DNA from 3 places in the Bacillus cihuensis genome. Region 3 is predicted to be linked to each of the others. Evidence: predicted binding sites of a transcription regulator. Region 3 holds the regulator's gene; each other region holds the start of a gene.
The links. The regulator Rex, encoded in region 3, represses fermentation and respiration genes when NADH is low (regulators of the CRP and FNR family bind a similar motif). The targets are predictions, from matches to a motif close to TTGTGAAATATTTCACAA.
Positions count from the first base shown of each region.

Region 1: a site for Rex is predicted at 8,232-8,249, ahead of V179_RS0115785 (DUF1641 domain-containing protein). Genes of this name have one in related genera too.
Region 2: a site for Rex is predicted at 7,732-7,749, ahead of qoxA (cytochrome aa3 quinol oxidase subunit II). Genes of this name have one in related genera too.

Region 1 covers NZ_KI632495.1:2,089,580-2,101,092, forward strand. Annotated here, with positions in the region: gene V179_RS0115735 (YeeE/YedE family protein) at 1-333, shown strand, start outside; gene V179_RS0115740 (sulfurtransferase TusA family protein) at 346-570, shown strand; gene V179_RS0115745 (DMT family transporter) at 827-1,138, opposite strand; gene V179_RS0115750 (DMT family transporter) at 1,138-1,488, opposite strand; gene V179_RS28100 (TetR/AcrR family transcriptional regulator) at 1,478-2,077, opposite strand; gene V179_RS0115760 (ABC transporter ATP-binding protein) at 2,348-3,109, shown strand; gene V179_RS0115765 (FtsX-like permease family protein) at 3,126-4,964, shown strand; gene yunB (sporulation protein YunB) at 5,073-5,840, opposite strand; partial or broken gene V179_RS30150 (carbohydrate ABC transporter permease) at 5,940-6,092, opposite strand; gene V179_RS0115780 (NAD(P)/FAD-dependent oxidoreductase) at 6,476-7,657, opposite strand; gene V179_RS0115785 (DUF1641 domain-containing protein) at 7,703-8,134, opposite strand; gene V179_RS0115790 (dicarboxylate/amino acid:cation symporter) at 8,755-9,948, opposite strand; gene hmpA (NO-inducible flavohemoprotein) at 10,450-11,513, opposite strand, start outside.
Region 2 covers NZ_AYSD01000010.1:146,534-158,046, reverse strand. Annotated here, with positions in the region: gene V179_RS0100710 (sugar-binding transcriptional regulator) at 1-260, opposite strand, end outside; gene V179_RS0100705 (hypothetical protein) at 582-776, opposite strand; gene cydC (thiol reductant ABC exporter subunit CydC) at 1,059-2,780, opposite strand; gene cydD (thiol reductant ABC exporter subunit CydD) at 2,777-4,510, opposite strand; gene cydS (cytochrome bd oxidase small subunit CydS) at 4,553-4,654, opposite strand; gene V179_RS0100685 (cytochrome d ubiquinol oxidase subunit II) at 4,666-5,679, opposite strand; gene V179_RS0100680 (cytochrome ubiquinol oxidase subunit I) at 5,695-7,026, opposite strand; gene qoxA (cytochrome aa3 quinol oxidase subunit II) at 7,793-8,713, shown strand; gene qoxB (cytochrome aa3 quinol oxidase subunit I) at 8,784-10,730, shown strand; gene qoxC (cytochrome aa3 quinol oxidase subunit III) at 10,730-11,326, shown strand; gene qoxD (cytochrome aa3 quinol oxidase subunit IV) at 11,328-11,513, shown strand, end outside.
Region 3 covers NZ_AYSD01000030.1:724-10,320, reverse strand. Annotated here, with positions in the region: partial or broken gene groL (chaperonin GroEL) at 1-1,155, opposite strand, end outside; gene groES (co-chaperone GroES) at 1,214-1,498, opposite strand; gene V179_RS0105330 (CPBP family intramembrane glutamic endopeptidase) at 1,849-2,571, shown strand; gene V179_RS0105325 (YdiK family protein) at 2,568-2,780, shown strand; gene V179_RS0105320 (redox-sensing transcriptional repressor Rex) at 2,829-3,488, opposite strand; gene V179_RS0105315 (ABC-F family ATP-binding cassette domain-containing protein) at 3,906-5,825, shown strand; gene V179_RS0105310 (DUF3267 domain-containing protein) at 5,987-6,517, opposite strand; gene tsaD (tRNA (adenosine(37)-N6)-threonylcarbamoyltransferase complex transferase subunit TsaD) at 6,890-7,909, opposite strand; gene rimI (ribosomal protein S18-alanine N-acetyltransferase) at 7,906-8,358, opposite strand; gene tsaB (tRNA (adenosine(37)-N6)-threonylcarbamoyltransferase complex dimerization subunit type 1 TsaB) at 8,391-9,083, opposite strand; gene tsaE (tRNA (adenosine(37)-N6)-threonylcarbamoyltransferase complex ATPase subunit type 1 TsaE) at 9,080-9,538, opposite strand.

The DNA of each region.
Region 1 (11,513 bases), on a different contig from region 3:
ATATTAAATTGGGGTGTTTTCCTCGTAATTGGAATTTTCCTTGGTTCTTTTATTGCAGCAAAGGCGAGCCGAGAATTTCGCTTCAGAATGCCCGATGCGAAAACAGGTATCACGAGCTTTATTGGTGGAATTACAATGGGCTTTGGTGCTTCTCTAGCTGGTGGATGCTCGATAGGTAATGGATTAGTCATGACAGCCATGATGACTTGGCAAGGTTGGATTGCATTACTATTTATGATTTTAGGAACATGGACAGCATCCTATTTTGTTTTCGTTCGACCTAATATGAAAAAGAAATTGGTTACGACTAATCAAACCATTTTGAATGCTTAGGAGGAATAAATCATGCAAAAAACATTAGATGTGCTAGGGCAAGTTTGTCCTTTCCCGTTAGTAGAGGCAAAAGAAATCATCGAAGAAATTAGTTCAGGAGATGAATTAGTCATTCAATTTGATTGTACGCAGGCGACTGAAAGCCTGCCACGTTGGGCCGCAGAAGCAGGTCATACAGTCACAAATTTTGAACAAATTGGTGAAGCTACTTGGACCATTACAGTACAAAAAAAGTAAAAAGATAAGGAAATTGGGGTGTCTCATAAGGCTGACCTTGCACTCTAAATCAGGTTTGTAGTGTTCGATACACTTATCCTATATTTAGTTGTTGCGGGGTCTGACACTTTGCATTTGCGACACCCATTCCTTCATTGGAACCTAATTGATCACTTATTCTAATCAGCAGATTGAGCCTAAAGAAGAAGCAAATAAAGTGAAACTTCAATCATTGGGGTATTATTTCAGATAAAAGCTTGCCATATTAATAGATTCTTCAAGAAATCAGCTTCAAACCAACAGCCGAGCTTAGAATCAACGCTATACATGCTAGTCGCTTCCACTCTTTTGCTTCCCCGTATAGCAACATCCCAACTAAAGCAGCTCCCACTGTACCAATGCCTGTCCAGACTGCATAAGCTGTTCCCATAGGTAGTTCAGTCATTGCATAGGATAACAGCATAAAGCTTGCACCAAACGAAAGCATTAGATAAAGTGCCGCATCCCATTTCTTCATCGCCAATCGCTTCATATTAATCACACCGAAAATCTCAAGACTGCCTGCCAAAATCACCGCTGCCCAATGCATTATGCTTTCCCTCCTTCTACCTTCGTATCTTCTTCATCACTCGTTAACATCTTCAATCCGATTACCCCGCAAAGGAGGGTTCCGATGAGTATAATTTTTACTAATTTAAATGGTTCTCCAAATACGGACATTTCTACAATCACAGTTCCAGCTGTACCGATACCGGTAAAAACAGCATACACGGTTCCGACAGGCAAATGTTTTGTTGCTTTTACTAGCACAATGAAGCTAACAACGATTGTCGCTCCTGTTAAAACCCACTCGAGTATATTGTTGGAATATTTTAACCCTGAAACCCAAAAAATTTCAAGAATTCCTGCTAGTAGTACATAGATCCAATTAATATTCATTTTTTTTCACTCCTTCCTCTGGTATATGAAACCCACGCCAAAAAATCGGCCATGCAGCACGAATACGATTCTGGTAATGCATAGATCCACTGTAAATCAGTTCGAGAACGGTTCCATCAACCAATGTAATATAAGCAAGTGCAGAATCCATCACGTTTGACGTGTAGAGATTTGCCTGTCTGTTTCTGAGCCATCTTGCTAAGATCCGTTGCATTTGCAAAAGGAATGGATTCACGAGATCCGCAACATCTTGTTGTAGCTTTGAAGGCGGAAAAAAAGAAATTCGCAACAGAAATCGCGCATGATCATGTTCCATACTTTCTGTTTCAATCCAATCAAAAAATCCTCTTAAAACTTCCTTAATCGGCTTACTCTCTTGCGACTGAAAGTACTCGATGAATCTTTTTTTTTCCGTTTCCATAGCATAGTTCACGACAGCAAAAAACAATTCATCCTTGCCTTTATAATGCGCATATATGCTCGGTTTTTTAATGCCAACTTCCTCCGCTATTTTACTAAGTGACGCCCCTTCATATCCATCTCTTGCAAACTGAATCAGAGCTACATTACGAATTAACTCAGCACTCATAACTTAACCTCCCTAACGGTCGTTAGGGATTTATTATAACAGTTTTTTTTTTTCTGTCAATCAATTTTTGTCATTAAATAAGTAACAAGTGGTATTGGTTCTGTATGTATCGGGCTATGCGTCGATGCAATTTACTGCTTAAGATATATTTTACAAAAAGGAAAAAACAATAATTGACCAATCTGTGTACTACGTGTATAGTACACATATACAAGGTGTATGTATCACTTAATACATACATTCATTCTAAAAACATAGGAGGACATATAAATGGGTTCACCAGTAGTAGAAGTACGTAACGTTCAAAAGGTTTATGGGAAAAAAGTTGGCAACCAGTTTAAGGCACTAAACGATGTTACTTTTTCTATGCAAGAAGGAGAATTTGTTGGGATTATGGGGCCTTCTGGCTCGGGGAAAACGACGCTATTGAATGTGATTTCAACACTTGATCAAGTAACGTCTGGCGAAATTAAAATTGACAATGTCGATATTACCGATATGGGGCAAGATGAACTTTCTGATTTTCGCTCACAAAAATTAGGCTTCATTTTTCAGGATTTCAACTTACTCGAGAATATGACAATTGCCGAAAACATAGCACTACCGCTTTATCTACAAGGAACACCTGCGAAAAATATAGATGCAAAAGTCGTGACGGTCGCGAAACGTTTAGGGATTGAAGAACTACTGCAGAAATATCCTGCAGAAATTTCAGGAGGACAAAAACAACGTTCTGCCGCTGCCCGAGCACTCGTTCATGAACCAACAGTCATTCTTGGTGACGAACCAACAGGTGCACTCGATTCAAAAAATGCAACAAGCTTGTTAGAAACAATGAAAGACTTAAATGATAGGCAGAATGTTTCCATTATGATGGTAACCCATGATGCGTATAGCGCAAGTTATTGTCAGCGAATTATATTTATCCAGGATGGCAAACTCCATAAGGAAATCCACCGCTCAGCCACTCGTGAATTATTTTACAAAGAAATTCTAGATGTTCTTGCACAGCTAGGAACGAAGAACGCTTAAGAAAGGAGACACACGGATGTTACTAAAATTATCACTGGCTGGAATGAAGGGCAAACTGAAGGATTATTTTGTCTTATTATCCGGGCTCGTCATGACAATTTCTGTTTTTTATATGTTCCAAACCCTCTCTTGGAATACAGAGTTTATTAAGTCTAATGCAATGATTCGAAACATTCAGCTCGTATTTATTGTTGGTTCTGTACTGCTTTCTGTCGTAACCATTCTGTATATGCTCTACACGAACTCCTTCTTACTCTCTTTACGACAAAAGCAATTTGGGATGTATATGATGCTTGGGGCTAAGAAAAAGAGCATCAAGAAAATTATGTTTGTTGAAACAATGGTAATTGGGTGCGCTTCTTTAGTCATTGGAATTACCGTTGGAATCGGACTAGCTTTCATTGTTGGGTATCTACTTGCCGGACAGCTTAATATCACATTAGAAGGATATCAATCCTTTTATCTACCAGCCGTATTGGCAACCTTCATCTTTTTTATCGTCGTATTTTTATGTACTGCTTTAATCAATCATATCAAGTTATCAAGAGTTCAAGTGTTGCAGCTGATCTATTCAGACGTTCATCCTGACGACATGCCGATTCAAAAAAAGAAAAATAGTTGGTTGATTTTACTTGGTCTAATTTCCTTAAGCCTAGGCTATGTTTCCTTAATTTTCATGGAGCAACTTCGTGAGATTGGCTTGTTCGCAGCACCAACATTCACGACACTCGGAACCTATTTATTGTTCATAGGTTACCTTCCAGTCATAGTCAATCGAATGCAAGCCAACAAGCGCTGGACATCAAAAGGTGTCACATCCTTTACTTTTGCTCAGTTGAACTTTAGAATTCAAGGTTTGACGAAGATATTAGCAACTGTAGCCATGCTTATAGCCCTAGGAGCAGGAGCGATATCTGCCGGTCTTGCTTTCAAAAATAGTGCCTCACAAATGGCAGAAATGATGGGTGCATACGATGTAATCATCAAAAATCCTAATGCAGAAGAAAAAGCGCTCTTAAAAAACATTCATTTTACTGAAGAGAATCAGTACCGATTCAAAGAAGATCCTGACTATACGTATTATCTGAGAGATGACTTGGAAAATCAGCGTCCACTTCTATTAGTTTCAGATGGGAGAAAACCCAAATTCAAACGGGTAACAGAAGACCTTCCAGAAGGTAAAATCTCATTAAGTGAAGTGAAGAATCCTGAAGTGGGCCAACAGCTATCAGATGAATGGGACAGAGCCCTATGGAATCTTCGAACCAATTACCGGGTATTCAAGGAAATGATTGTCCTAGATTCAGAAACGTATCATGAAATACAGGGACAAGAGAAGCTTATGTATATTGGAAAAAGCGACAAGTTCACGGACTATTTACATGAATGGCAGGGAATTGACAAGCTTGCGTTAGAAAAAGACCCTAATCTAACAGCAGATGACTTAACAAGCAAATATTCCTTTTATAACATGTATAGTAGTTTTACAAGTGGTACGATGTTCATGGGCTTCTTTTTAGGCATTGCATTTCTCGCGATGATGGCAAGCTGCCTCATGTTCAAAATATTATCAGGTGCTTCTAAAGATACATCACGCTACCAAATGCTAAGGAAAATTGGCGTCAGACGATCTGCGCTTTCAACATCTATTTATAAAGAATTATTCATCATCTTCTTATTTCCTGCAATGGTTGGCCTTGCTCATGTGTTGATTGGTATGAATATGTTCTCTTTCATTATCTTAAATCCTTACTACCGAATTTGGGTTCCAATTATCATTTTCTTAATCATTTACAGCCTGTATTATGTAATTACCGTAAAATTGTACAAACAAGTTGTCCTACCGAAAGAATAAGTGAAACATTGTCAAAAAGATGGCTGACCTCGTACTCCTAAATCGGCTATTCTAGATAGAGAAGTACGAGGTCTCCCCCTTTGCTATTAGGGATGGTTAACAATCTGATTATTCCTTTTTCTCCGGAACTATAATTGGATTAACATCGCCTTGCTTACCGCCGCCATTATAATACTGTGGAACTTTTCCTGGTAAAATCAAATCGCCAATTTTGACGCGATTTTCTACAGTAATTTCTTTTTCAACAGAAGGAATAATCACATGCAGATTAACCTTAATATTCACAAATATTTCAAGAATCGTATTATTAATTCCCGTTTCCTTCGTAGTTGTTTCCACTTCTGATGTAACATCCCCGATTATTTCAAAACGAACAGGCACCTTAGGTCCTTGATTTGCAAGCAAAACGGCGTCTGTAGCCATACCTAAAGGAATTTTATAGATGACACCTTTTTCTTTCTCCGAACTTGCATAGTCGATAAACTCATCATTTTTAAATGTTTGTAGAGTTTCAAGCTCTCCTTCTCTTATCGCTTCTAAATATTCTTGAACTCGTAATGTTGTTTCGGAAGCAACATTATTATAAATATTAGGGTCAAAGCTATACCCTATTTGATCTCCTGCTTGATGAGTGACGATTAGCTTTCTAATATCAACATTTTGACTGATCTTTTGCTTAATCGCATCATTTATGGCTTCAACAGCAAATTCCCTGGTTTTCGCTTCCGCTATTTCTATTAAATGAGGCTCAATTTTTTTATCAATCATCCAACCACTAAAAATCGTCGTCACAATGAAAAGAAGAAATGTAATCAAGATTACATGCCTTGTAGGCAGAGGTCCACGTGCGAACTTGAATCTTCTGTACTTAGCCATAAAAACCCCCCTATTTAGTTATATGATTGTTCGAATTATTTCAAGAACAAAAATAATAAAAAGGGAGGTTATCATGCTGAAATCTTCATATTTGCTCTTTCACAGACCCGCCAAAAGACCTTTTACAAAATATTTTCCGAGCAGAATATAAACAATCAATGTTGGAACTCCGGCGAGCAGTGCGCCTGCCATTTGGACATTCTATTGGACGATTTGACTTCCTGACAAATACGGCAAAATAACCATAACAGGTGAATCTACTTGAGAAATACCGATACCATCCAATGCACTCGTACTATAAAACGCCGTTATCTCAGGGTGTTTGATAAGCAGTTGATGTGTCGTTTTCATTTCACCAATTTTCGTGATATTCGATTCCTGAACATCAACAATTTCAATCCGTTTTTCTCGTTCCACTTCATCCAAAAAAAGCCTTGTAATTGACGTTTCTGATTGGCAGCTTCGAAGCGACCGGTGATAATGCTATCGAAGATCCTTTATTTTATAGCAAACAAAAGAGAAATTCCCTCAACAACGCATAATTCACAAAATCAGTAAATTAAACCCATTTTCGTTACAAAAAAACCCATTGCTACTTATTTTAATAAGCAACAACGGGTTTTTTTACCGTTCAATTAATAAGCTAAGCTATACAAAGCTTTAATATGTGCAAGGTAACGAACGTTACTAGCTTCTTTCATTAGTGTAGCCGGAAGACCTTTAAGTGGAATATTGTTGCCACCAATTGTTGCAACACCATCTTTGCGTCCAAGGCTTGCTAGTGTACCAGAATTGATTGGTGCAAATTTCTCAAACGTTGCATCTTGTAAATATGCAAATAAGTTATATCCTACTAATTCACCCATTTGCCAAGCGTTTTGTGCAGTTGGTGCGTATGGACGACCACCTTCTTCAGGGAAAGCAACAGCACTGTCACCGACAACAAATACGTCTGAGTGAGAAGAAGATTGTAGATACTCATTAACAGTCGCACGGCCGCGATCAACAGCAAGTCCAGACTGTCCAACTAGTGGATTCCCTTGTACGCCGCCTGTCCAAACGAATGTATTCGCAATGATTTTTTGACCATCTTTCAAATCAATCTCATTACCAGCAACGTTTGTTACAGGAAGACCAGTTAAGAATGTAACTCCGCGTGCTTCTAAGCTTGTTGTTGCACGTTCAATTAAATCGTCTGGTAGTACCGGTAAGATCTTTGGACCAGCCTCAACTAGCAATAATTTAATTTCTTTTGGATCTACACCATGGCTTTTAGCAAGCTCAGGCATAATGTCAGCAAGTTCACCAACTAATTCAACACCAGTTAGTCCACCGCCGCCAATTACAATAGTTGCGTCTGCTTCGTTTTTAGATTTTGCATACTCACGAATGCGTTCTTCAACATGTGCGTAAATTTTGTTAGCATCATTTGCTGATTTTAATACCATGCTGTTTTCTTCTAATCCTGGGATTCCGAAGTATGCTGTTACACTTCCTAAAGCGACAACTAGAGCATCATATGATAAAGTAGCACCATTTGATAATTTCACTTCTTTATTGTCTGCAGAAAATGATTCAACTTTTGCAATTTTAAGATCGATATCTTTGCCTTTTAGAAGTTTGTCCAATGGCATTGCAACCGCTTCTTCTGCAACATTATGTGCTGCTAGGCGGTGTAATTCAGTGATGATTTGGTGTGTTGGGAACTGGTTTACGACAGTTACCTCTGCTTCAGCTTTACTTAGATATTTACGAACAGTTAAAGCAGTAAGTAGTCCGCCGTAACCTGCACCTAAGATAACAATATGTTTTGAAATTGACATCGTGTATCCTCCGTCCTTACTTTTTATATGGATGATGAATTATTTTTGATTACGTTCTGCATTAACTTCGAGAAATGCATTTGCGAAACGGAATGCTTTTTGTGCTTGTGGATCTTTAAGCATTTTTAACAGTCCAAATAGACCAACTACATCTTTGCTTTGGTCTGCACGGTCTTTTGCTTCAATAGCAGTTTGTGCAAGTGATTTTACTGAACCAACTACAGGTCCTGCAACTTCTTTAATTGCTCCAACCGTATCATTTTTTAACACTTCGTCAGTAGCTACTAATTGAGCATAGTCATAAGACTTCGTTAAGATATTAACAATTTCCGTTAATTTTGGAAGTTGCTCAACTAATGTGTTCAAAGATTCTTGAACCTCTGGTTTTAAAAGCTGATCAAGGATATCAAGTTGTTCTTGGGTAGCAGACAACTTCTTTGTTACTTGTTCTTTAGCGATTGTTTCTGACATATCCAATTCTCCTTTACTATAAGCAATTAAGCTTTTAATTTTGGGGCAAAAGGGACCCCGTTTCCTGTAATGACTCTCAAATCTTCGGGATTCGAGTTCGTGAAACATAACACAAATACTAGTATGGTTTAAGAATAGCATAAGCACCCGTAGCCGTCGATATGGAAAGGACGACTAAATTACATCAGATTACTTGGCGAGCCTGGAAAGGTCACCAAAAAATGTATGACGAATAGATAAATTCGGGTAATAAATAATACTTCTAAGCTTACCATTTCCAGTAAACTTTAAAAAATACCTTTAATAAAACCATTAAAATGTTAAAGGTTTTAATTTTAAAATTACCAAATTAAAAACAATAAGCTTTGGCTGAAATATTTTGTCTTTAACTTACCTTCCCATTTGAGGGACGCACTTTCATTATAATCTATTTGCTCAAATGTTTCATTAAAAATTAAGTGAAACTTACCGATGCGAGAGTTTTTTTCATTCCACTTGATTCTTTAAACCCATTCAACTGCTGTAATTTTCCATAGAGTTGTTCAAAACAAAGGTCAGACCCTACACAACGATGCACATAGTTGCGTGAGGTCTGACCTTACTGATATCCAAAATTTACATCAAATAGCTGCGTTTGATTGTTCCATTTTTCCAGCTTTTTTCGGAGTGAATTTATCAACAATCATTGTTAATGCACCATCACCTGTCACATTTGTAGCTGTTCCTAAACTATCTTGTGCCAAGTATAAAGCAATCATTAATGAAATCATAGTTTGATCAAATCCAAGCATCGTTTCCAATACTCCCAATGCCGCCATAACAGCCCCACCTGGTACACCTGGAGCTGCAACCATTGTCACACCTAACATGAGAATAAATGGAATATACATGGTAATTGTAGGCGTTGTACCATTCAAAAGCAAAACACCAACAGAACAGCTGACTAAAGTAATCATACTTCCTGATAGATGTACCGTTGCTAATAATGGCACGGTAAAATCAGCTATTCTTCCTTGAACACCTGTTTTTTTCACTTGTCCAAGAGTAACGGGAATGGTTGCCGCGGAAGATTGCGTTCCAACAGCTGTAAAATAAGCTGGTGACATGATTTTCAACAATGTCAACGGATTTTTCTTATGAAGCAAACCACCGACAGTATATTGAAGAATAAGCATGACAATATGAAGCACAATAATCAGTACAAATACTTTTGCAAACACAGAAAGAATCGATTGAACTTGTCCGCCATATGTCATGTTCGCAAAAATTCCAAAGATGTGAAAAGGTAAGATTGGAATAATCGCTGTTTTAATTAATTTTTCAACAATTAGTTGAAAATCATCAAACGCATGCTGCAGCGTGTTCCCTTTTATGGAAGCCAGACCTATTCCAATAATAAAGGCAAATAGCAAAGCACTAATTACTTCCATAATTGGCGGCATTTCAAGAACAAAAAAGGGCTGAAGCAGAAATTCTTCAGGATTATCTGTATTAATCAGTTGATTGCCTGAGATAAAGTTCGGAAGCAATGTATAACTTGCAATAAAAGCTATAGCACCTGCAATAATCGTCGAGACATATGCGAAAGCCGTCGTTAAGCCAAGAAGCTTACCTGCCCCTTTTCCCAGTTGACCGATCCCTGGGGCAATAAATCCAATAATAATAAACGGTATGACAAATCCAATAAAGTTGCCGAAAATCCCGTTAAATGTTGCAAATCCTCTCACCAGATTTTCTGGTGCAAAACTACCAATTACAATACCTAAAATAATAGCGAGAATAATTCGTGGTAGTAAGCCTAGTTTTACTTTCATAACCGCAGTCCTCCTGAGAAGTACATTTGTTCATTCATAAAATATACTTTAGCATAGAAATGGATGATTTTATATAGGATTTATCTTTTTTTATTTTTTTAATATACTAAAACTCAGATTTGGGATTACGATTTTTAGCAAAAAAATCATCGAATGGAGTCATCTGTACAAAACTAATGGCGTTAAAACGCCCACTATGAAGGATTCATCCTATAGCACTCTACACTCACCTAGTCACAATGGTAGCGGTGCGGAGCCAAATTTTTGATGCTTTCTCGATAAAATCAGAATACTGATAAATTGATGGGCTATATTAACAAGTCACAAAGCCCCGTCCCCATGTCCCTCATACAATTCAAAGGGTCAGACCCCGCAACAGCAATCAGTATAAGATACGTGTATGAAACACTGCATAATACTGATTTAGCGTGCGGGGTCAGACCCTTATAGGACATCCATGTAGCAACTTGTTAATAAAATAGCTAAAGCGTTGAAACGGTATTATTCATCTAACATGGCTATTGGACTAAATACCTCGAAATGAATCTGTTCGTTTGGTATTTCCAATTGTTTTAACGTTTTGTTTATGACTTGCATAAAAGGAATCGGACCGCAAAAATAAAAATCTGCTTTTTTTGATGGAAGGTTTGTTTGTAATACGCTCATATCTACAAAACCCTCTTTATCAAAATGACCTGACGTTCGATCGTCTTCAGTTGGCGAGGAATAACAGATCACTGACTTTAGATTCGAATGCTCTTTCTCTAATTGAGAGACATGATCTTTAAAGGCATGAGTTTGACTGTTGACAGTTGCGTGAATAAACGTTACTTCACGTTGCGGCTGTTTTTCCATGATTGTATTTAACATGCTAAGCATGGGTGTAATACCGATTCCCCCACTGATTAGGATAACTGGTCGCTCATTGTTCTGTAGGACGAAATCACCGGCAGGAGCTGAGAAAAGCAAAGTGTCTCCTGCCTCCACTTGTTGATGTAAATAAGTAGAGACAATTCCAGCTGGAGCATCTGTTTGAGCATCTTCGCGTTTCACACTAATTCTGTAATACTCCTTTCCAGGTGCTTCAGAAAGACTGTAATGGCGAATATGGGTATATTTCTCCCCAGGTATCTCCGCTTTAATCGTTAGATATTGCCCTGCAGTGTATGACGCGATCTTTTCTGCATCCTTGGGTTTTAAATAAAAAGAAGTAACCGTTTTACTTTCTTCTACTTTTTTATCAACATAAAAAGTTCGGAACCCTTCCCAGCCACCAGCTTGATTTTCGGTTTCTTCGTAAAGATTTTTTTCAATTTCAATAAAGGCATCTGCAATATATCCATATGCTTTTCCCCATGCCTCAATAATCTCATCAGTAGCAACATCACCAAGAACATCCTTAACTGCTTGTAACAATGTTTCACCAACAATAGGATATTGCTCAGCCTTAACCCCAATCGCTCGATGCTTCTGTGTAATCCTTTCGATAACCGGTTTAATTGCCTCAAGATTCGTAATATACTCGCCTGCAGCATACACTGCATAACCTAAGGCTTCTTGCTGAA
Region 2 (11,513 bases), on a different contig from region 3:
TCTTCGTATATCGGAACAGATACGACAATTGCCTTTTTCAGACCAAATTTCTCTTCAAGTTCCTCTTCCAACATTCGACAGTTTTCTGATGGATCCATAATCTTAATCTCAACAATTCCCTCTTCTCTCGCCTGTTGCAGAATCTTCGATACAGTTGGTCTGGAGACACCAAGTTTCTTGGCAACTTCCATTTGGCTAAAATCCATTAAATGATAGAGCTTTGCTGCTTCAACCATTTTCTCAATTTTTTCGGAATTCATTATATTCAGCCTTTCATATGCACATTTGTACTTATATTGTTACACATATGTATTTAGCTGCGCAACACTATTCCTCTTTTTGTAAGTCTCTCTCCATCTAAATTTTTGATTTAGGTTCTAATTTGATCTGTACCAAATTCTCATCGTTCTTCACCCTCACTTTCTTGACGATACCAAAAAGTGATTCCACAAAATATATTTAAGTTTGTTTTGGAAAATGTTTTAAACTATTCGCCGGTAAAGTAACCTTAGCTACTTTGAGAAAAGGCTACCTTTTTAACGAGTTTCTTCTATTTTAGTAATTTGTTAACAATGCAGACTTCAAGCCAATTCAATAAGAATGTACGCAATAGCGATTACTGAAATAACACCTAATCCTACATAGATTAGTGTTAAATTCAGTAAATTACCTTTTGTAGCTGCTCTATAATCTTGATCACTTTTACCAGCTAGCTTAATTGTAGATATTGCAGCAAATAGGCTAATAATAATGACTAGAATCATACTAACCTTCATGAGAATCTCCCTCCCAGTACTTCTTCTATTTAGTCCACTCCAGTTTCCCTTATACCAACCACTGAAAAACAATTATCATCACTTGGCCAAAGAAATTAAACAACTACATACTCCCTTTGGAACACGATACTTAATTCCAAAATATAAATAAAAAGGTAACAGCTACCATCTTCTCTCCTTTTCAGCAGAAAAGCAATCCCTCTCTGTTACCCTATAAGATTATTAGAGGATTCCCCAAAGAAGCTGTATATGCGAAAGATTATACAGCTCCGATCCCACTCATTAAAAAAGAACACTCTTCTCTATTTGCTTCATACCGTAAAAGTAACCTCTTCTCTCCATAAGTTCTGTGAATGAGCCAGATTCAACGACCATGCCTTGGTCCATTACGATAATCTGATCCATCTGTTCCAAACCGGTTAAGCGGTGACTTATGAGTACAATCGTATCGTTTTTTGCTTGTTTAAATAAGTGCCTATATACGTTTTGTTCCGTCAACGCATCCATTGACGAAGTCGGTTCATCCAATAACCATAAACGGCTTCTCTTTAATAGAGTACGGGCAATTGCCAACTTTTGTTTTTCTCCCCCGGATAGATTTTCTCCTTTTTCAAAAACAGGCTGGTCTAACGAGTATCCGTCAAGCTCTACTTTTACTAACACTTCTTTTAATTCATCATCTGTCGCATTTTCTTTTGCCAGAAGCAAATTTTCTTTAATGGTTCCGTAAAAAAAATGATTTTCTTGGAGAATCACATTCATGCTTTTCCAAATACTTTCTTCCTCAATCATATCAATAGACGTACCATTAAGTAATATCCTTCCCTCATCAGTATTCTGCATTTTCATAACCAGCTGTAGCAATGTCGATTTCCCTGAACCGGATGGGCCAACGATAGCAGTCTTTGACCCAGCCGACAAGGTTAGCGACACCTGATTCAGTACCAGCCGGGTATGATCAGAAAAAGAGAATGATACCTTGTCTATATCAATGGCGATCGCACCTTGCCCCAAGTTACACATCCCACTATCTAACTCCAATTTCAGAGGAGGATTCTTTTCCACCACTGAAAAGAGGCGGGTTGCAGCTCTTCGACTATCTTCAAAATGAACAGGAAAGGCAGCCATTGGAATCGAGTATTCAAACACATTTAGGGAAATCATCACAAGCATTGCGAGGTATAACCCATCCAATTTACCGGTTACAACTTGGTAAGCCCCCAGTGTAACTATAGCCCAGGACACACAATTCGCGACTAACGTATTTAGCGTTTGACTGAAATTAGTTAAACCTTCTTTTCGCTCTTGCTCTCTTATGTACAGATTGGAAAGCTGTAGCAGCCTTCGTTCTTTTTCTTCCAACTTCTGATAGATTTTCAAATCACGGAATCCATAAAAAAACTCGGTTACCTCCGTAGACAATTCACCGCGTTCACTTTGAATTCCTTGCTCAATATCTCTTTGCCTGATTGCAAATAAAATGGGGATGATAAAACCGGTTAAAATCATGCCAGCTAGTAATGTCAACGCTACATAAACCGAATAAAAAGAAGTAAAGAAAATCGTACTTAAAAACACAAGTACGAAAACAATTGGTGGGTAGAATACACGCAGAAAAAAATTTTGCAAACTCTCCACATCTCCGACAATGCGAGAAAGAAGGTCACCACTTCGATATTTTTGGAAAATGCCTGATGCCAGTGGTTCCAATTTCTCAAAAAATGAAACTCGTACATTTCCTAAAATGGAAAAAGTTGCTCGATGTGAAAAAAACCGCTCTGCATAGCGACTGAGGGTACGTGCAATTGAACACAGTTTCAACAATGCCAGCAAAACTGTCAACGTATACAAAGGCGGTACAAGGGCAGCTTTCGAAATCAAATATCCGCTTGCAGCAAATAAACTAATTGCAACAATTCCACTAAGAAATCCAAACAAAATGGTATACAAAATGTCTTTCATCTCCATCGTAACTAACCGAATCACTTGAAATAAATCCCTCATTTTACGCCCCCTCCTTGTTGCACATGCACCATATTACGATATTCTGTGACTCTTTCGATAAGGTCATCATGTCTTCCAGCCGCAACCAATCTGCCGTTTTTCAAAAATAAAATTTGATCGGCATCTTGAATCGTATAAAGACGGTGAGCGACAGTGATCACGGTTGATTTTTTGCTAAGTTCGCACATCGAAGCTTGCAATATTTGTTCTGTATAAAGATCAAGACCTGTCGTCGGCTCGTCGAAAAGTATAAGCGATGGTTGCTTTAAAAACGCTCTTGCGAGTGCTACTCTTTGCTTCTCACCGCCAGAAAGACCTCTTCCTGCTTCCCCAATTGTAGTATCAATCCCGTGTTCCAGCGACTGAATCATCTTTGATAGTCCCGCTTTTTGGGCAGCTAACTCTACATCCTTCATCGAGGCTTGCGGGTCCCCGCCCAAGCAGATATTTTCTGCAATGGTTCCGGAGAAAAGATAGGGATTTTGCGAGATGTAACTAATTTGATTAAACCAACTCTCCTCCTCATACTCGGTGCGTGACTTATTATTCACTCGGATCACCCCAGCAGTCGGTTCCAACAATCCAGCTATGATATGTAAAAGAGTGGTTTTCCCAGACCCATTAGGTCCGACTATGGCTATCTTTTCAAATGGTGGGATTGTGACATTTAGATTCTTTATGGCAAAATCCCCTTCATCATAAGTAAACGTTAGATTTTGGATTTCTAGAGCAGGCGGGGAACTATCTTTAAGTAAATGTACGGTCCCCCATAGGATGGACGGCTCTTCTTGTGCTAATTCGTCTGCTACCTTCTGAAAAGCCCCTTTACTCCCACGTCCAGAATGAAAGGCATTTCCCAAATCTTTTAAAGATAAATAAAAATCAGGTGCTAGTATTAATATGAAGAAGGCGGAGAAAAAGCTGATATTCTTGAAAACAACAAGGCGGAGACATAACTCAAATGCAATCAAACCAATACTAAGCGTAGAAATGAATTCTAATGTAAGTGACGATATAAAGGCGATTTTGAGGACCTCCATGGTAGCATCGCGAAAATCAAAGCTGCTTTTTCTAATTGTTTCTCTTTGTTGTCTGGCTCGGCCAAAAAGCTTAAGTGTGGTTAGACCTTGTAGAGTATCGAGAAAATGTCCCGAAAAGGCGGCCATCTTTTCCATCTGGTTTTCTGCCTTTTTTTGCGTTTTTATTCCGATTATGGCCATGAAAATCGGGATAAAAGGTGCCGTAATCAGCATAAGAAGACCCGAAAAAGCAGGTTGGGTAAAAACGGCAAGCAAAATAAGAACGGGAACAATTGCCGTTTGGATAATTTGAGGAATGTAACTACTGAAATAGCTGTCAATTTCATCTACCGCATCCATAGCCGTACTTACCTTCCGCCCCGTTTGGCCGCTCAAGGAAGCCTGTATCGGATTTTTGGCATATTTCACAAACAATAATCGTCTTATATCTCCTTTTACCTTTGAAGCAAGCCTAATTCCTGTTCTTCTTGCCGCATACATGAATAGTACTCTGGCGAAAAGTAAAGCTAGTAAAATCCACAACAGATGCTCAATAACGCCAAAGGAAGCGTTCTTAAGAAAGACCAAGTCAACAATTTTCACAAAATAATAAGCTTGGAAAACGATCACTGCACCTGACAAACAAGCGAAAAGAACCAGTAACAACATGGTTCTTCTCTCTGCAAACGCCATTTTTTTCAGTTGATTCATAACATTGTCAATCTCCCAACTTTATCCTGGTTAAACGAACCATCAGTGGTATGGGTCTTTCCCTTTCGCACCCCATACAAATAAAAGAATGATTGCGATTGCAATAATGATCCATGGTGCTACCATAATCAAGAATGTAGTCAAGAATACACCTCCTATTTCTTTCCTTGAACATACTGATTGCTAAACACAAACAAACGCATGAGAAGATAGAGCGATGGAATAAGCAATAATAGACCGGCAACAAAGGTAATAATTAAAGCGATGGCCATGGCTTCATTCGTAAATCCATCATAAATTGAGAGGTATGGGTAAAGCAGATAAGGTAAGTGAGCAGCCCCATATCCATAAAAGGCAAATGCGTATTGAAGCATGACAAATATAAATGAAAGGCCCAACCTCTGCTTTTTCAAAATGAGAAAGACCGCACCGAGGAAGAAAAGACTCGACAGAATGAACATCCAGGAAAGATCAAGCATACCGCTGAAATGTTCCCAATTGTGATGACTGATAGATAAAAATACAAGAAAACTTGCTAGAATGGTCGGTAGACTCCAAGAAAGGGCATACTTTCGCAAAATATGAAAAGCCTCCATATCCCCAGCTTTGTGAGCATAATAGGTTAAAAAACACGCTGAAATATACAGCACACTTACAATCGCCAAGATAATAACCGTCCATGAATAGAAGCTTGTAAATAACTCCCTGTAATCCAAGGACACATTGCCATTACTGACATATATATATTTGCCCTCTGAAATCGTCAGGATAGTGGATAAGGAGGCCGGTATTAGTAGACCAGTTGCTCCGTACAAAAATTGCGTCCATCTTGCCTTTTTTGGACCATAATGATGAAAGGCATAGTATGAGCCGCGAATAACAAGCAAGATCGTCGCAATGCTACCTGGTATAAGTAAGGTTGTCCCATAATAATAGGCAATCGATGGAAAAAAGCCAATTAAGCCTACATAAAAGAAGATCAGGAATACATTTGTCACTTCCCAAACTGGTGAAAGATAACGATCAATAACTTTATGAACAATAGGCCCTTTTCCTGTTATCGTTGTGTAATAGTTAAAAAAACCAGCACCAAAATCAATCGAAGCCACAATGACATAGCCGTATAAAAATGTCCATAGCACCGTAATGCCGAGTAGTTCATAGCTCATATCAACGGTTCCTCCTTATTCGATCCCTTGTTTTTTTAAATCCTTCTCAAGCGGGCTCGCTTTAAACACCCTTTTGAGTACAATAACAATAGAAATGGCCAATATGACATAGAGCAAGATAAACAGTATTAACATCGTGTCAACATGGTTTGATGTTGTCGCTGCCTCGGCGGTGCGCATCACCCCTCTAATAATCCATGGTTGACGACCTTGTTCTGCCATGAACCAACCAGCTTCAATCGCAAGCATGGCAAGTGGCCCTCCCGCTATAATAGCGCTTAATAACGGCTTATTACATTCATTCCATTTTTCCCTGTACTGCATACAAAAATAGACAAAAGAAACAAGAGCGAGAAACATGCCGATAGTAACCATCCAATCAAAGTAATAGTGGACAATCAAAGGAGGCCAATCCTCTTCTGGAAATTCCTCCAAGCCAATTACTTCTGCCCCTGGAATCCCATGCGCCAGTATACTTAATGCATATGGAATTTCTATAGCCTGACTAATTTTATTGTTTTCATCTAAAGAACCAGCAAAAATTAACGTCGCACCTTTCTCCGTTTCAAAGTGCCATTCAGCTGCAGCTAGCTTTTCAGGTTGGTATTGAGCTAAGAATTTTCCTGATAAATCCCCAATCAAAGCGGTACTGATAGCAAAGGCAAGTGCGACTGTCATTGATAATTTCAACGCTTTTTTATGATAAACATGGTTTCTGCCTCTATAAATTGAAAAGGCCGCTATTGACGCCAAAATGAAGGCAGCGGTTAAATAAGAAGATGCCATAACATGCGTTACCTTTGTTGGGGTGGCTGGATTAAACATCGCCATTATGGGATTTACATTCGTTAAAATGCCATTTTCATAATTAAAACCGATAGGTGAATTCATGAAAGCATTCACTGTCGATATGAAAAAGGCTGATGCGCCACCACCTATAAAAACAGGGAGTAATAAGAGAAAATGAGCATACTTGCTCTTAAATCGATTCCATGTATAGAGATAGATCCCTAGGAAAATGGCTTCAAAAAAAAAGGCAAATGTCTCCAAGAATAAAGGAAGGGCAATGGTATGTCCAGCTGCTTCCATAAAATTCGGCCACAATAAGCTGAGTTGTAAGGAAATAGCAGTGCCGGTAACCACCCCAACAGCAACAGAGATGATATACCCCTTAGTCCAACGCCTTGCAAGCACATGATAATGCATGTCATTCCGTTTAATTCCGATCCATTCAGCTAACGCAATCAGAAGCGGAATACCAGCCCCTAGAGTGGCAAAAATCGTATGAAAACCTAACGTGGTACCGGTTAGTATTCGGCTATATAAAACGGGATCATACTCAACCATTGTGAATCCTCCTTTACTTCATAATAAAAATAGCAATTAGAGTAGAAGTATTTTTCTAGTCCTTTCTCATTGCAATTTTTTCACTTCCAAGACTGTACATGTTATTTTTTTCTTTTCTTTGAGATTTATTCATATCCGATAAAAATACTTATTTTGAATGAAGGACATGTTGGGCTTCATGAGTTACTGCTTTAGACAATCTACTTTGCAGATATACGAACTTATTATGTATATGCTTCAAAATCCAGCTCCGCACCGCCACCATTGTGATTAAGCGAGCGTAGCGTGCTACAGGATGGTTTGTTTATCGTAAATACTGCGTTTTAACGCCATATTCGTTTTATTTTCTTAATCCCCTCAAAAATTGTAGATTCTTCCCAGGAGTAAACTCAGGACTAAATAATATGTAATCAAAAAAAAACTGCACCTCCAATTGTTAGTGGTGTCTAACAATTAGGGTGCAGTTCACTCATGGTTCCTGCTTCCAAATAATTATAGTAATATAATTTAATAGAATTTATTCATGAGATCTCATATATTTCGATAAAATAATCCTGAACTCTATCATCATATGTCATCATATTCAATTAATCCAATATATCTCCTCGACTGCCACTTTTTCTCAATATCTTCATGAACTTTTTGTGACATATTTATGTTTTGATTGTATTTTTATAAGGTTAATAATAAGATAGAATCGTCAGTTTGTGAAACAGTTAACACTTTATCTAAATAACTAAGAAATATAAGGGAAAGGGGTACTACTATGAAGTTAAAATGGACTCTATTAGCCATGATTTTCACGGTTGCTGCTGTACTATCTGGTTGTGAGCCACTATTGGTCTTGGACCCTAAAGGGCCGCAAGCTAAAGTGCAAGCCGATGATATTATGTTATCGATCTGGATCATGTCTGGTATTGTTATTGTTGTTTTTGCAATTTTAGTATTCGTGTTAGTTAAATACCGCGCTTCTAAGCAGAGTGCAGATTATGAACCTCCACACATTGAAGGTAATATGTTTGTTGAAGCAATTTGTATTGGTGTTCCAATTATTATTGTTATTTTCCTTTCTGTTATGTCTGTTAAGAGTAACTATGAAGTAGAGGCCACACCGAAAGGATACGAAGGTCAAGAACCATTAGTCATATACGCTTCATCTTCTGACTGGAAATGGCATTTCAGTTATCCTGAAGAAGGTATTGAAACTGTTAACTATGTAAATATTCCAGCAGGTCGCCCACTTGAATTCAAACTTTATTCATACGGGCCAATCACTAGTTTCTGGATTCCACAACTTGGTGGACAAAAATACGCAATGGGTGACATGGTTACAACATTACATTTAGCCGCAGACGAACCTGGTGAATTAATGGGTCGAAACGCAAACTTCAGTGGAGCAGGATTTGCTGAAAATACGTTTGATGTTGAGGCAATGTCCCAAACTGACTTTGATAAATGGGTAAAAGAAGTGCAAGATACAGCTAAACCTCTTACTGAAGAGAAATTTAATGAGTTATTAAAACCTGGACATCTTGGACGATCCACATATACTGGAACGCATTTAGAATTCTCACCAGCTCCAGAACATCATCATGATTCAGCCGATTCTGATAAGGTTTCAGAAGGCGAACACCATCATGAATCAAGTGATTCTGGGAAGGAAGCAGATCACAGTCATCATCAATAATAGGTTACACATATACTAACCACTCGTTTTATATGAAAAGCAATATAATCTTGAAAGGAGTCAAAAAAGTATGGATTTCTTTAATCGCTTTGCCATACCGCATCCAAGCTTTTTGATATACGCATCAATGGTTGCCATTGGTCTTACTGGTATTGCGGTAATCTTAGGTATAACCTATTTTAAAAAATGGGGTTATCTATGGCGTGAATGGTTAACAACAGTAGACCATAAACGGATCGGTATTATGTATCTAATTTCTGCTTTACTTATGCTATTCCGCGGTGGCGTTGATGCTATTATGTTACGTGCTCAACTTGCCATTCCGGATAATAAATTCTTAGAATCTCAACATTATAACGAAGTATTCACAACTCACGGTGTTGTTATGATTCTCTTTATGGCTATGCCATTTATTATGTTCTTTTTCAACTTCGTCGTACCATTACAAATTGGTGCCCGTGACGTAGCCTTTCCACGTCTAAACGCCATAAGCTTCTGGTTATTCTTTATGGGTGCGATGCTATTCAACATCTCATTCGTAATTGGTGGTTCACCTGATGCAGGTTGGACTTCTTATTTTCCACTTGCAGGGAATGATTTTAGTACTTCTGTAGGTTCGAATTATTACATGATTGCAATTCAGATAGCTGGTATCGGTACTTTAATGACGGGTATCAACTTCATCACGACTATTTTTAAGATGAGAGCACCAGGCATGAAATTAATGCAAATGCCAATGTTCACATGGTCTGCTCTAATCTCTAACTTAATCATTGTTTTTGCTTTCCCAGTATTAACCGTATTACTTGCAATGGGTACAATGGATCGTTTATTCGATACAAAATTCTTTACAATTGGTGACGGTGGTTCAGATATGCTTTGGGCCAACCTATTCTGGGTTTGGGGACATCCTGAAGTATATATCTTGATCTTGCCGGCATTCGGTTTATTTAGTGAGATTATTTCGACCTTTGCACGTCGCAATCTTTATGGGTATAAATCCATGGTTGCTTCAATGGTTGTTATCTCTGCCTTTTCATTCTTTGTGTGGGCTCACCATTTCTTTACGATGGGGCAAGGGGCACTTGCAAACAGCTTTTTCTCCATTACAACGATGGCGATTGCTGTTCCAACTGGGGTTAAAATCTTCAACTGGTTGTTCACCCTTTGGAAAGGAAAAATTGAATTTACTACTCCAATGCTTTACGCGATGCATTTCCTTCCGCTGTTCACACTTGGTGGGGTAACAGGGGTTATGCTTGCGATGTCAGCTGCGGATTATCAATATCATAATACAATGTTCTTAGTTGCTCATTTCCATAACGTGATTATCCCTGGTGTTGTATATGCAATGCTTGCTGGTCTTACGTACTACTGGCCAAAAATGTTCGGATTCATGTTAAATGAGAGAATCGGTAAATGGACAGTATGGTTAATGTCTACTGGATTCATTTTAGCATTCATCCCAATGTATATTACTGGTCTAGACGGTCAAGCACGCCGGATGTACACGTACTCTGAATCAACTGGATTTGCTCCATTGAATATGGTTGCATTTATCGGAGCAGGTATTATGGCCATTAGTTTTGCGTTACTTGTCTACAATATCTATTATAGCGTTCGTTACTCACCACGGAATATCGGTAACGATCCATGGAATGCACGTACTCTTGAGTGGGCTACTCATACTCCAGTACCGGAATACAACTTTGCGGTTATGCCGCAAGTTAAATCAACTGAAGCATTCTGGGATGCTAAGAAACATGGCCACGAAATATTTAAAGGTAAAATCGAAAAAATTCATATGCCGAATTCTAGCGGTTTACCATTTATTATGAGTTGTATCTTCTTTGTCTTTGGATTTAGTATGATCTTCAGTATCTGGCCACTTGCCATTATTTCGTTACTCGGTATCTTAGGTTGTCTTGTATACCGTTCGTTCGAAAAAGATCATGGACATTACATCCCTGTAGAAGAAATTGAAGATACAGAAACAAAATTGCGAGGTGCTAAATAATGAAAATTGATCACTCGCTTCCACTTGAATATAGCACGGAAGAAAACCGGTTAAAAATCTTTGGTTTTTGGATCTTCCTAGGTGCCGAAATTATGCTTTTTGCAACGCTCTTCACGTCTTACTTCGTGTATGAGCACCGTTCGGGCAATGGTCCTTCCGGTGCAGAAATCTTTGAACTATCACCAGTATTAATGGAAACAATCTTGCTTTTAGCAAGTAGTTTTACTATTGGTCTTGGTATTCACGCCATGCGCTTAGGCAAACAAAAAGCCATGATGGCCTTCTTTGCGGTAACCCTTGTTCTAGGTTTAGGGTTCTTAGGATTTGAAATTTTCGAATTCACAACGTATATACACGAAGGTGCTGGAATAACCACTAGTGGATTCACATCCATGTTATTAACAACGTTAGGAACACATGGACTGCACGTAACATTTGGTTTCTTCTGGGGATTAGCTATTCTCCTACAAGTGAAAAAACGTGGATTGACACCTGAAACAGCCAATAAATCATTCATTTTCTCTCTTTACTGGCATTTCCTAGATGTAGTTTGGATCTTTATCTTTAGCTTCATCTACTTGAAAGGAATGATGTAATATGAAGGAATTATTCCCAATAAAACAAGTAATGGGCTTTGTATTCTCGTTAATCCTTACAGCAGTGGCTCTATTGGTTTACTTTTTAGATATGTCATTTACAGCAGGCATAACTATACTTCTTCTGACTGCATTCGTACAAGCAGGCCTTCAACTCGTTGTATTCATGCATGCTGGTGAAACAGAA
Region 3 (9,597 bases):
TGTTTCAGTTGCAGCACCCACTTTGATAACTGCTACTCCACCAGCTAATTTAGCTAGGCGCTCTTGTAATTTTTCACGGTCGAATTCAGAAGTTGTTTCTTCTAATTGAACACGGATTTGGTTTACGCGAGCTTGGATTTGAGCAGAATCTCCAGCGCCTTCAACGATTGTTGTGTTTTCTTTAGAAACAACGATTTTAGCAGCGCGTCCTAATGATTCGATTGTAGCCGATTTAAGATCAAGACCAACTTCTTCTGTGATCACTTCTCCGCCAGTAAGTGCAGCGATATCTTCAAGCATCGCTTTACGGCGATCTCCGAATCCAGGTGCTTTAACAGCTACTGCGTTGAATGTTCCACGAAGTTTGTTCACAACAAGTGTTGCAAGTGCTTCACCTTCAACATCTTCAGCAATCATCAATAGTGGTTTACCTTGTTGAACTACTTGTTCAAGCACAGGAAGGATTTCTTGGATGTTTGTGATTTTTTTGTCAGTGATTAAGATATATGGGTTGTCAAGGACAGCTTCCATTTTGTCTGAATCAGTAACCATGTATGGAGATGCATAGCCACGGTCGAATTGCATACCTTCAACAACATCAAGCTCCGTTGTGAAACCTTTTGATTCTTCGATTGTGATTACGCCGTCGTTTCCAACACGCTCCATAGCTTCAGCGATTAATTGACCAACTTCTTCGTCAGCAGAAGAAATCGCAGCTACTTGTGCAATACTTTCTTTGTTTTCGATTGGTTTAGAGATCGCTTTTAACTCTTCAGTCGCTACATTTACTGCTTGCTCGATTCCTTTACGGATACCCATTGGGTTAGCACCAGCTGTAACGTTTTTAAGTCCTTCACGGATCATCGCTTGAGCAAGAACTGTAGCTGTAGTTGTACCGTCACCAGCAACATCATTTGTTTTGCTCGCTACTTCAGCAACTAATTTTGCACCCATGTTTTCAAATGCATCTTCAAGTTCGATTTCTTTTGCGATTGTTACACCATCATTTGTGATAAGTGGTGAACCAAATTTTTTCTCAAGAACTACGTTACGTCCTTTTGGTCCTAATGTTACTTTAACCGCATTTGCAAGTGCATCTACTCCACGCAGCATTGCACGGCGAGCGTCTTCACTGAATTTAATATCTTTAGCCATGTATAAAACCCTCCCTAATATTTTTAAATGGTTTTCGTTCAGTTATGTTTGTATGTGATTAGCTGATTACAGCTAAAATATCGCTTTCGCGTAAGATTAAGTATTCTGTACCATCATATTTTACTTCAGTACCAGCATATTTTGAGAAGATAATACGATCGCCTTGAGCAACCTCTAAAGCTACACGTTCACCATTTTCAAGAATACGGCCATTACCAACAGCCACGACTTTACCTTCTTGCGGTTTTTCTTTTGCAGTATCTGGAAGTACAATACCGCTTGCAGTTTTCTCCTCAGATTCAACTAGTTCAATAATAACGCGATCACCTAATGGTTTTAACAAGTGAAACACCCTCCTCAAATTGTGTTGATATATGGTTTCCTCAATTATTAGCACTCACCACAATCGAGTGCTAACACAATTATTATATTAAATAAAAGCAAGTTCTTTTGCAAGTAATTCTATTGTAAATTTTACTATTAATTTTATTTAGCAGACGGGAATACTAATTCTCATGGAAATTCTTTCGTACGTATAATTGGAGTTATCTAGTTTTTTTTGATACCCTTTTCTTAATAAGATGCGTATAAGTTTTCGTATACAGCACACGTTGCCTAATTAGTGTGTGTGGTCTTATCTTCTTTTTATATTCATAAAATGATCATATACCTTAGATTAAAGGAGATATCTTGTTGAAAAAAGAATATTGGTTTGTCATCATTACATATGTCATTATGCAGCTGTCAGGTGGATTGGCTGTCGATATGATAGCGTTGTTTGCCGTTTCTGCTGGTGTTGAGTTAACAAATGAACTAAAAGTGTTAATTGGAGCCTATTGGATCGTTTTCAGCTTCATTGTCGCACTTATATTTAGCCTATTTTTTATGCGAAACGAGATGCGCACGAAGGATCTGCGTAATCAGACTACGATACCCATTTCCATTATTTGGGGATTTGGCGGCATCTTCCTTGCCATGTTTGCACAATCAATAGCTGGACTGTTGGAAAAGTCAATTGGCATTGAACAGAATTCACAAAATACAGAGCAAATTTTGAAACTAATCACCCAATTTCCAATCGTGATGCTTGTGACCTCTATTGTAGGACCCATCCTGGAAGAAATCATTTTCCGAAAAATTATCTTCGGCACTCTTTATAAACGATTGAACTTCTTCCTATCAGCACTTATTAGTTCAGTCATCTTCGGTTTTGCTCATTTTGAGCCCGAGCATATTCTCTTATACTCCGCAATGGGTTTTACCTTTGCATATCTATATATAAAGACCAATCGAATTCTCGTTCCCATATTCGCACACGTAGCGATGAATACACTTGTCGTCATCGTTCAGTTGAATTTTGAAAAACACTTGGATTCCTTGGAAAAAGCGCAAGCATTTATCGGAGGGTTTTTATGAAACGTCAATCACCTTTATCAATTGGTATCATCTATATCGCATTAGGTGTTCTATTTACCGTATTTGCGATTCAATCGGTCTCATCAAACGGCTGGGGCTTCTTTTCTTATTTTCTTGTCGGCCTAGCCACTATTGACTTCGGTTCAGGTGTAAGAATGCTTATTCTTCATTCTAAGATTAAAGCCATACAAAAAAACAAGAAAAAGTAATAGAATGGAAAACACGCTGCCGGATGAAAGAATCGAGCAGCGTGTTTATTATTCTTCTATACTATCTTCTGAATCTGTATAATTCTTCAAAAAATAAATAAGAGACTGTAATTCCACGGCAAGGTCGATATGATGAATCCGAACCGTACTCGGTACATTTAATCTAGCAGGTGTGAAATTCAAAATACCGCGAATATCTGCTTGTATCAATTGATCCGTAATTGGCTGAGCAACTGATGCCGGTACAGTCAATATCGCAACCGCAATATTTTCTTCTTTCAATCGTTCTTTGATTTCATCCATATGATGGACATACACATCTTCTACCCGTTTTCCAACCTTCTCTGGATCTACATCAAATGCCATCGCAATTTTTGTATTATTATTTTTCAAGAAATTATAGTTTAGAAAAGCCGTCCCTAAATTACCAACTCCTATTAATGCAACTTGAGTTAGATCATCTTGGTCTAAAGTTTTTTGAAAAAATGATAATAGATAATTCACATTATATCCATAGCCTTTTTTACCCAAGGCTCCAAAATAAGAAAAGTCTCTGCGGATCGTAGCGGAGTCAACTTTAACCGCTTCACTTAATTCCGCAGATGATACTCTTTGTTTACCGGCAGAATATAGATTTTTTAAAAAACGATAATATAAGGGCAGCCGTTTGGCAGTTGCTTGCGGAATCTTCATTGGTTCTTGCATCATTACTTTCCCCGCTTTCGCATGTGCTATTTCTTCATTTAGAAGTCAAAACGTTCAATATTTCATGCTTGAGTTGCACATTTCATATCATTTGGCATTAGCAGTGAAAGATCTATCTGGTAGCGTTATCATTTCAATGCTTGTACCTTTTTGTTCATCAGGAATTTATCGTTTCCTGTCGACCTTTTCTAAGAGAAGTGCTCTTTTTAAATCATACACTATAATGCTTTATTTGTAACAACTTTGTTTAATTTCCTTATACGAATGCTATATCCCGCATTAACGGGCCGTAAGACCCCTACCTCAAAGCGGCGATAAAAGAAAAGCTTACTAATTGAAGTTTCACTTTATACAAGTACATCTATTGCCGTTAAATACCATGATACGTTACACTATGGATAACGCAATCGAGGTGAAATCATGATTTTATTACAAATCAATCAATTATCTAAGTATTACGGAGCTGAACTTATCTTATCAAATATGAAGCTCGAAGTTCAAAATAAAGATAGAATTGCATTAGTCGGCAGAAATGGTGCAGGTAAGTCCACATTATTGAAGATCATTGCTGGACATCTTTCCTTTGATGGTGGTGAATTAATCAAACCAAAGGGTGTATCTATTGGGTATTTAGCACAAGATACCGGGCTTGAATCGGAGCTTTCCATCTGGGATGAAATGCTAACTGTATATGAGGATCTTATTTCCAAAGAAAAGGAGCTGCGCAGACTAGAAAAAACGATGTCTCAGCCCGAAACATTTGAAAATGAACTCTTTTATCAAAAGGTCCTTTCTGAATATGATACGTTGCAAGTGCAATTCAAGGAGCAAGGTGGTTATCAATACGAAGCTGATATCCGCTCCGTCCTTCATGGACTTCAGTTTGCAGACTTTGACCGTTCTACATTGATTCACAGTTTGAGCGGTGGTCAAAAGACAAGATTGGCTCTTGGAAAGTTGCTTTTGACCAAGCCTGATATTTTAATTTTGGATGAACCGACAAACCATCTTGATATTGAAACATTATCATGGCTAGAACAATATCTCCAAAGTTATCATGGTGCTGTACTTATTGTATCTCATGACCGCTACTTTTTAGATAAAGTTGTGAATCAAGTTTATGAAATCTCGCGTAATGCTATCAAGAAGTATCATGGTAATTATAGCAATTATCTCGTGAAAAAGGCAGAAGACTTCGAGCGTGACATGAAACTATTTGAAAAACAGCAAGAAGAGATCGAAAAGCTACGTGATTTCGTCCAACGAAACCTTACAAGAGCCTCTACTACAAAAAGAGCCCAAAGCAGGCGGAAGCAGTTAGAAAAAATGGATGTAATGGATCGACCTCAAGGTGACGAAAAATCCGCATCTTTCTCTTTTCAAATAGAAAGGCAAAGTGGCAATGACGTTCTTTCCATTCAAGACTTGGCAATTGGCTATGATGACGCTTGTGTTTCTCAGAATATCTCAATGAAGATTTCAAAAGGAGACAGCCTTGCTCTTGTTGGTCCAAACGGAGTCGGAAAATCGACTTTATTAAAAACGATTATTGGAAAACTAGCAGCTATACATGGTGACATTCGTTTTGGCACAAATGTTCAAGTCAGCTACTATGATCAGGAACAAGCGAACCTTGTTTCTAATAAACGTGTGCTTAATGAACTTTGGGACGAGCACCCTGCTGTACCTGAGAAAGAAATTCGGACGATTCTTGGTAATTTTCTATTCACGGGTGATGAAGTATTGAAAACTGTCTCAACCCTAAGCGGTGGAGAGAAAGCAAGATTGGCTTTGGCGAAGATGATGATGGAGAAAGGGAATTTTCTTATTCTGGACGAACCTACTAACCATCTTGATCTTGACAGTAAACTCGTTCTAGAAAATGCCTTGATTGATTATCCCGGTACGATCCTTTTCGTTTCACATGACCGATACTTTATTAATAGAATTGCCACTAAAGTCATTGAGCTTTCCAAAGTCGGAAGCGAGGAATTTCTCGGTGATTATGATTATTATGTTGAAAAAAAGCAAGAACAACTAGAGATTCAAGAATTTGAACGGAATCAAAATGGCGCAAACCTAGAACAACCAGCAGACAAATCGTCTTTTAAAGTGGATAAAGAAGCGAAAAAGGCAGAGCGTCAGCGTAAACGCCGTATTGAAGAAATTGAAGCAACAATGGAAAAGCTTGAGAGCGAAGTTGAGCACTATAACGAGCTTCTCTGTGACCCTGATGTATTTCAAAATCACGAAAAAGTACTCACAATCCAAACAGAACTTGATCGTGTTCAGACAAAACTTGATCTACTTCTTGAAGAATGGGCGGAGCTTGCGGAATAAGACACGAAGATGGCATGTAAATACCGAATTTAACTATTCTTATTAGAGTATCGCAAAAGAGTCAGACCTCACTCTCTATGAACCGTTTAATGTGTCAGTTACACTTTACTTAAACGATATTGTAGATGTGGGGTCTGACCTTTTATATTTGACAGATGCTTTTATTCATAGACCGTACATTGTGGTTTTGTCGGGTGATCGATTACTTTAGCCTTATTAGAAAATGGCTTTAGCTTTTGATAAAGCGCATAATCCCCTATACAGCCTGCCACCATCAAGATGCCTAGCAAAAGAAAACTAGGTGATTTAAAGATTAAACCAAACAGCAAAGGTATGACAGCAGTTGGAACAAACGGCATAAACAAAACCCACTTCATCTGCTTTACAGTAATAGGCATCGTAGAATGTGCGTACGCTATTCCAAGCTTCCAATTCACGCCATATTTCAGTTTTGTCCATTCTACATGACCAATCCAATGAAAAGCTATCAAGTGCAATGCTTCGTGGAAGCAGATTAAGATAATATATGAAACTACGAACAGTAGCAAACTGGTTAAAGTAACACGAACTTCCAAACTTCCGTGTAACCATATATAAAGAAAGCCAAATGCAACGAGAAGCACAACCGATACAAACAAAACTGCAATAATTATTCTATTCATTGAAAGCTTCACTATCGTTCCTTTTCCCATACTTCTCACCCTCTTTGTCTTTTTCCCAATCATCCACAACCTTATCCACATTATCAACGTTATTATTCCTGGTTTCATAAACCTTTTCCACAATATCCACAGAACTACACATACTTACCCACAAAATCACATGGTTATACACATATCCAAAGAATAGTTATCCACAAATGATGGAATTTTCTATAATTTTAAACATTAATGCGCTTACTTGTGGATAATTTTACTTTTTAGATGATTATCCACAGATAATTCTTGTACTAATGTCCACTTAATTTTCTCACAAAAATTTAAAGTGACTTGAAAAGGGTGTTTTCTTGCTAAAAAGTCGATAAAAAAGGTGAGCTGCCTTTTATGCTAACTCACCTTTTCCAATTAAATCGTTTCAATATCTAAACCTGGATTTCCATTCATCGCCATGCCAGATCTTTTTCCGTTTTCAAATAACACACTCCCTGCCGCTCCAATCATTGCGGCATTATCTGTACAGAGAGATAGAGGAGGAATAATCAATTCAGTATTCGCAATGTCTTCAAATGCCTTAGCAAGGGCCTTACGAAGGCCCTTATTCGCAGCTACTCCACCAGCCAAAAGAACTTGATTAACACCATACTCCTGAGTTGCCCTGACCGTTTTCTTAACTAACACATCAATCACACTTTGCTGAAAGCTTGCTGCTAAATCTTCAGGCTTAATGGTTTCACCACGCTGCTCTGCATTATGAATCGTATTAATTACAGCTGATTTCAAACCGCTAAAGCTAAAATCATAAGAATCTTCAAGCCACGCTCTTGGTAGTGGAACAGAAGTAGGATCCCCTTCCTGAGCCAATCGATCTATATGTGGACCACCTGGATAAGGCAAATGCAAAGTTCTAGCCACTTTATCATACGCTTCTCCAGCTGCGTCATCTCGCGTCTCACCTATTACCTTAAAATGCCCTGGACGTTCAATCAGTACAAGCTCTGTATGTCCCCCTGAAACTACTAGCGAAAGTGCCGGGTACTGAATCTCTTTAATTAGCCGATTGGCATAAATATGTCCTGCAATGTGATGCACACCTACTAAAGGAATGCTGTGTGCGAACGCCACTGCCTTTGCTGCGTTTACTCCTATTAATAATGCACCCACAAGACCTGGGCCTTCAGTGACAGCAATAGCGTCAAGGTCGGCATAAGTAACATCTGCTTCCCGCAACGCCTCTTCCAATACAAGAGTAATCTGCTCCACATGATGCCTTGATGCAATTTCAGGAACAACCCCACCAAATCGCTTATGGCTTTCAATTTGAGAAGCAACGATATTACTAAGAATATCGGTTCCATTTTTAATAACGGCTGCTGCGGTTTCATCGCAGCTCGTTTCTATTCCTAAGATAAGTTGATCTTTTTTCACGTTAAATTCACCCACATTACATATGCATCTTCCTGGTTGTCGGTATAATAGTTTTTACGAATGCCTCCAGTTTGAAACCCAAGCTTCTTATAAAGCGACTGGGCAACTATATTGCTAACACGTACTTCAAGCGTCATCCGAATAACTCCCATACTTAAAGCAACATCAATCATCTTCCGAAGTAGTTCTTCACCAAGCTTGAGCCCCCGATAATCAGGCAAAATAGCTATATTGGTAATATGGGCTTCATCAATAACGATCCACGCGCCGCAATATCCGGCAATCTTTCCTTCATCCTCAATAACCAGATACTTTGCATATTGATTATGATTCAATTCATTATAGAAAGCTTCCCTGCTCCAAGGCAACGTAAAGGACTGTCTCTCTACAATCAAAACTTGGTCGATATCTTCTGTTCTCATTAATCGAAACGTCATCGTTTTACTCATCGCAACCGGTCTCTTCCATTTAGAATTTTTATCTATTTATTCTGTTGCTCTAACCACTTAACCTCTGCCTCTGCCATTCTCACATAATTCGGGACAAACATATGAACGTCCTCTTGAACCTTATCTCTTCCTAAAAACGCCAGCTCAGCAGGTCTTGGGTTATACGCTTGTGCTGGAATAAAATAAGCTTTTTCACCTAATACTTCTTTAAGCGTGTCAGCATGAATCATAATATCTTGACCGACAAATAATACAGGTATGTTCAACTCTTTAAGTTTCTGTGCCCATTCAACTGCCAAGATATTTTTATCCTCACTACAACTCTCTAAACCACTCTCAGTAAATTGATACAATCCTGTATAAATTTGTCCACGGCGCGCATCGAATAAAGGAGATATCATCCCATTGAAATAACGGCCATTTGCTGCCAGAGCCTCTAGGCTCGAAATTCCAACCAAAGGAATATTTAATGTCCAAGCAAGGGTTTTAGCAATAGTAACGCCTATTCTAACCCCAGTATATGAACCAGGTCCTTTTGCTACGACAATTTTCTCCAATTCAGACGGCTTCGTATCACAATCTCTTAATAGTGATTCAATGGCCGGCATTACACGTAAAGAATGATTTTTCTTTAGGTTTGTAACATACTCCCCAACCACTTGGTCTCCATCGGTTAAAGCTATTCCTAATGTAAAATTCGATGTATCAATCGCTAATACCTTCATGAAATAATCTCCTTACATAACTCAACATACCGAGTTCCAGAAGGCTGTAATACAATTTGCCTTTTTGAATCACCCAGTCTAAAAATCTGAATTGTTAATATGTCTTCAGGAAGCTGCTCTTGAATTAAATGGGCCCATTCAACAACAGTCACTCCCTCTCCCTCGAAATACTCGTCAAAGCCAAGATCCTCTTCTTCTCCGCTCACTCTATATACATCCATATGATACAACGGTAAACGGCCCATATATTCTTTTATTATCGTAAATGTCGGACTATTTACATTCCGCTTAACGCCCAACCCTTTTGCAAGCCCTTTGGTAAAAGCTGTTTTGCCAGCTCCAAGATCCCCTTCTAAAGCCAAAACATCTCCAGCATTAAGCTTCTCCGCCAAAGCACTAGCAAAACTTACTGTCTCCAATTCACTTCCAGAAACCCATTCAAACTTCTGCTCCATCTATACTATCACCTCAAAAAAGCCAATCAGCTAAACACATAGCTGTTCATTATCCTATT